One region of the Microbacterium terregens genome, then DNA from elsewhere that is predicted to be linked to it. Evidence: predicted binding sites of a transcription regulator. Region 1 holds the regulator's gene; the other holds the start of a gene.
What was found. The regulator HspR, encoded in region 1, represses chaperone genes until heat shock. The targets are predictions, from matches to a motif close to AAGTTGAGTCNNNNNGACTCAACTT.

Region 1 (2,196 bases):
GTCGGTTCGGGCAGCCGTCGGGCGGATTCCGTGGCTACGGCGGCCCTCGGCGCGGGGCGGACATCACCGCCCGCACCACGATCGACTTCATCACCGCGACCCGGGGCGAAACGATCACACTGCAGGGGGAGGACGGCAAGCCGTTCAAGGTGAAGATCCCCGCCGGCGTCGCGGACGGGCAGAAGATCCGCCTACGCGGGCGCGGACGCCCATCCCCGGACGGCGGCGAGTCGGGCGACATCGTGGTCCAGGTGGCCGTGCGACCGCACCCCGTCTTCACGCGTGAGGGACTGAACCTCCGCGTGATCGTGCCGGTGACCTTCACCGAGGCGGCGCTCGGCGCGACGATCGAAGTGCCGACCCTGGGTGGCGATCCCGTGAAACTGCGGGTGGCGCCGGGTACGCCTTCAGGCCGAGTCCTGCGCGTGAAAGGTCGCGGTGTGGAAACAGCGAAGGGCACCGGCGACCTCCTCGCCGAGGTGCAGGTCGCGGTGCCATCCCACCTCGACGAGGCTGCCCGCGAGGCTCTGCAGCGGTTCCACGACCTGGAGCCGAAAGAGAACCCCCGCGCGGAGCTGATGTCGAAGGCGCGCGGCTGACCCGCAGACCGACCGCGGGTCGTGTCCCGACCGGGAGACGAAGCGGACCGAGGATCGAAGAGAAGAGGTGAGATGGGATGCCTGAACGAGAGATCGATGAGGACGCCCCCATCTTCGCGATCGCCGTCGCCGCCGAACTCGCCGGCATGCACCCGCAGACCCTGAGGCAGTACGACCGACTCGGGCTCGTCGTGCCCGCGCGCACCCAGGGCGGATCACGCCGCTACTCGACGCGGCACGTGGAACAGCTCCGCGAAGTCGCGCGCCTCTCGTCCGATGGCATGAGCCTGCCCGCGATCGCCCGGATCATCGAACTCGAAGATCGCGTGCGAGAGCTGCATCATCGCGTCCACGACCTGGAGGCGCGCGTGCGCGCCGAGCTGGAGAACCGGCCCGGTGCGCGCGTCTTCGCGGCGGGTGCGACCGGGTCCGTGGTCACCCTGCGCCAGGGCCGCCGTGTCCGGCGGGCGACCGACATCGTCGTGTGGCGGCCGCGGCTGGCACTCGAGCAGAGCCAGGATGACCCGGATGCCGCGGAGAGCGCCGGGCGCGCCGACGGCAAGCGGACGTCGCGGAGGCGCACCGACCCGGGGAAGTAGCGCAGCGCGCGCGGGCTCGCCGGTGCCTTTCCGCGCGGCATCCGGCATCCCGGCCGCGCGGGTTCTAGAGTTCGGGCATGACGGAGGAGCGCTGGCGGCAGCTGACGTACTGGCCGCTGTTGATCTCGTCGATCGTCTTCATCCTCGTCTACTCGTGGCAGGTCATCGCCGATCTCCAAGGGACGCTGTACCTGATCGCGCGGGTGTTCATCCTGCTGACCTGGCTGAGCTTCGCGGCCGACTACCTCGTGCGCCTCATGTTGGCGGACACGCGCGGGCGGTGGTTCCGCGAGCACATCTTCGATCTGCTGGTCGTCGCACTGCCGGTGCTGAAGCCGCTGCGGCTGCTGAAGGCGCTCACGCTCATCCATTCGCTGCGGCGCACGGCGGGCACCGCGCTGCGCAGCAGCATCGCGATCTACGGCGCCGGCGCCGCCGCGATCCTGATCTGGATCGCGGCCCTCGCCGAACTCGACGCGGAACGTGGAGCCCCCGGTGCGAACATCGAGACGTTCGGCGACGCGGTCTGGTGGGCGTTCGTGACGATCACGACGGTCGGCTACGGCGACTACTTCCCCGTCACGGCGTGGGGACGCATCGTCGCGGTGCTGCTGATGTGCGGCGGAGTGGCGCTCGTCGGCGTGGTGACGGCGACGCTCGCGTCATGGGTGCTCGAGCGCGCCGCGATCGGCCGTGACACGGACGAGCCGGCCACGCGGGGTCAGCTTCGCGACGTCTCGCACAAGATCGACGACATCAGTGCGCGGCTGCCGCCACCGCCCGCGCCGAAAGAGAGCGCCGACGCCCGATGAGCCTCTTCGGTCGCCAGCCCACCATCCCTGTGCCGCCACCGGCCGCGCTCTCCCCGACTCTGCGCGTGCTGCTCGGTCTGGCCGCTGCGGTGGTCGCGCTCGCAGGTTTGTTCTTCGCCCGTGAGTTGGTCGGCCCGCTCGTGCTGGCCGCCGTGATCGTCATCATCTGCCACCCCGTCCGTCATC
Region 2 (2,196 bases), 3.0 Mb from region 1:
GCGCAGCGCCTCCTCATTCATGCGGGCGGCCTCGGCGATCGTGATTCCACGCTCGTCGCAGAGCTGGAGCAGCGCCTCGGCGCTGTCGAACGCGAGCGGGAAGGCGCTGGTGGCAACACGCGGCGGCTCGCCCTCGCGGCGGATGAAGCCGCCGCCGATCGAGTAATAGGTCTCACGGAGCACGAGGCCCTCGTCGCTCTCCTGCACGCGTGCCGCGACGGCAGCGGTTCCGGTGGTCCGGATGCCGGCTGCCGCCCGCTGCGCCCCGTCATCGATCTCGCGCGGCCGAGCGCTCGTCCAGGCCTCCAGCGTCAGCGCGTTCGGATGTCCGGGCAGCCGGGTCCGAGGAGCGAAGACGACGTCGGCTTTCTCGAAGGGGACCGGGTGCGTGCCGTCCAGCGCGAGCTGCCGACCGGCCGGCCATTGCGTCCACGCCGCGCGCACAGCATCCGGATCGACGCTCTCGGGCGACAGCCCCTGGAGCCCGCCCACGATGGCATCCGGCGTGCCGTGTCCGATGCCGGTCGCACCCAGGGATCCGTACAGGGTGCACGTCACGCGCGCCACGGAGTCCAGGAGCCCGGCCCTGCGCAGGAGCACGGCGAAATCACGCGCGGCCCGCATCGGGCCGACCGTGTGGGAGCTCGAGGGTCCGATGCCGATGGAGAACAGCTCGAACGCGGAGACGTAGGCGCTCACGCGCTCCAGGCTAACCTGGTCCGCACGCGGGACGGCGAACGCCCCGGGCCTGAGTGGTCCGGGGCGTTCGCGTCAGGCGGCGCAGTGACTACTGCTCGACCGGCTGCGGCGCGTCCGAGCCCTCGTGGGCCTGAATCACCGGCGACGAGCTGTCACTGGAGACCTCGATCTTGCGGGGCTTCGCCTTCTCGCTCACCGGAATCGTGACGTTGAGCACGCCGTTGCTGTATGTCGCGGCGATGTTCCCGGTGTCGACACCCTGCCCGAGGTTCAGCTGGCGCAGAAAGCTCGCCGCTTCGCGCTCGCGTGTGATCCACTTGACGCCCTCGCCCCCGGCGAGCGTGCGCTCGGCGCGGATCGTCAGCAGCTGACCATCGACGTCGATGTCCACCGATCCCGGGTCGATGCCGGGCAGGTCAGCGGTGAGCACGTAGTGGTCCCCGTCGCGGTACAGATCCATCGGCATGCGGCGTGGCCCGCGGCGCGTGTCGAACAGAGTCGACGCGAAGCGGTCGAGTTCACGGAAGGGGTCGTAAGCGGCCATGATTCGTCTCCTTGTCGTTTCGTCCGGATGACTGTCCGGTGCATGTGCATCTGAGAGTTGAGTCGTGTCGGCTCAACTACGTCCAGATTAGCACTGTGCCCCTTCGAGTGCCAATACTCTGACGACGTCAAGAATGCGGATGCCGTGGCGGCGGGTAGCGACAGGCGGCGGGGTCCGATGACAGTGACCGCGCGGATCTCAGGGTTTCTGGAAGGCGACCAGACCCACCGTGTTGCCCTCGGAATCCTTGATGAAGGCCTGCCACTCGTCGTGACCTGCCGGCCCGAGCGTCTCGTCATGGTGCGAGAAGATGACGTGGGGCGGCGAGACGAGATCGGCCAGTCCGTCGAGCTTGTCGAGCGTGTCGTGCACGTTCTCCACGTGGAGGTACAGCAGGGATGTCGGTGCATTCCGATCCAGCAGCAGCCGAACGCCGTCGAGGTCGAAGAAGACCAGCCCCGGATCGAAGCGCGCGAGCGGCGGCGCATCGAGAAGCACGGTGTAGAACTCTGTCGCACGGTCGAGATCATCCGCGTGAACGGCCACCTGAACGAGTCTCATCACGACCTCCCGTGGGAATGCACGGCCCAGTCTGCCAGCCCTCGCTTCGCTTGGCGACGGGCGTCGTCAGCCGGCGTGAGCCGGCTGCGGCTCGTCCTCGGGCAGCGGCAGCAGTTCGGACGCGGGTTCGCGGATCATGGTCACCGCGAGAACGGCGGCCACCAGCATCCCGATCGCCGCGGCGATGAACGTCGCCGAGTACGCGCCGGCCAGCGCCGTGGGCTCGGCCGCGGTGTGACTGCCGAGCGCGACGACGTAGACGGCGGTGAAGATCGAAAGACCGATGGAGCCGCCGATCTGCATCGCCGAGTTGGCCACGGCCGAGGCGGCACCGGCGTCGTCGGGGGCGACCCCGCTCAGCGCGACGTTCTGCAGCGGCACGAAGACCAGGG

Region 2: ABD655_RS15450 (Hsp20/alpha crystallin family protein) is a predicted target of HspR. The motif match lies at 1,298-1,322, and genes of this name have one in related genera.

Annotation. Positions count from the first base shown of each region.
Region 1 is NZ_BAAAWH010000001.1:274,222-276,417, reverse strand. It holds gene ABD655_RS01290 (DnaJ C-terminal domain-containing protein) at 1-599, shown strand, start outside; gene ABD655_RS01285 (heat shock protein transcriptional repressor HspR) at 677-1,198, shown strand; gene ABD655_RS01280 (potassium channel family protein) at 1,276-2,010, shown strand; gene ABD655_RS01275 (AI-2E family transporter) at 2,007-2,196, shown strand, end outside.
Region 2 is NZ_BAAAWH010000001.1:3,304,950-3,307,145, forward strand. It holds gene ABD655_RS15445 (L-serine ammonia-lyase, iron-sulfur-dependent, subunit alpha) at 1-699, opposite strand, end outside; gene ABD655_RS15450 (Hsp20/alpha crystallin family protein) at 788-1,243, opposite strand; gene ABD655_RS15455 (VOC family protein) at 1,442-1,804, opposite strand; gene ABD655_RS15460 (MFS transporter) at 1,871-2,196, opposite strand, start outside.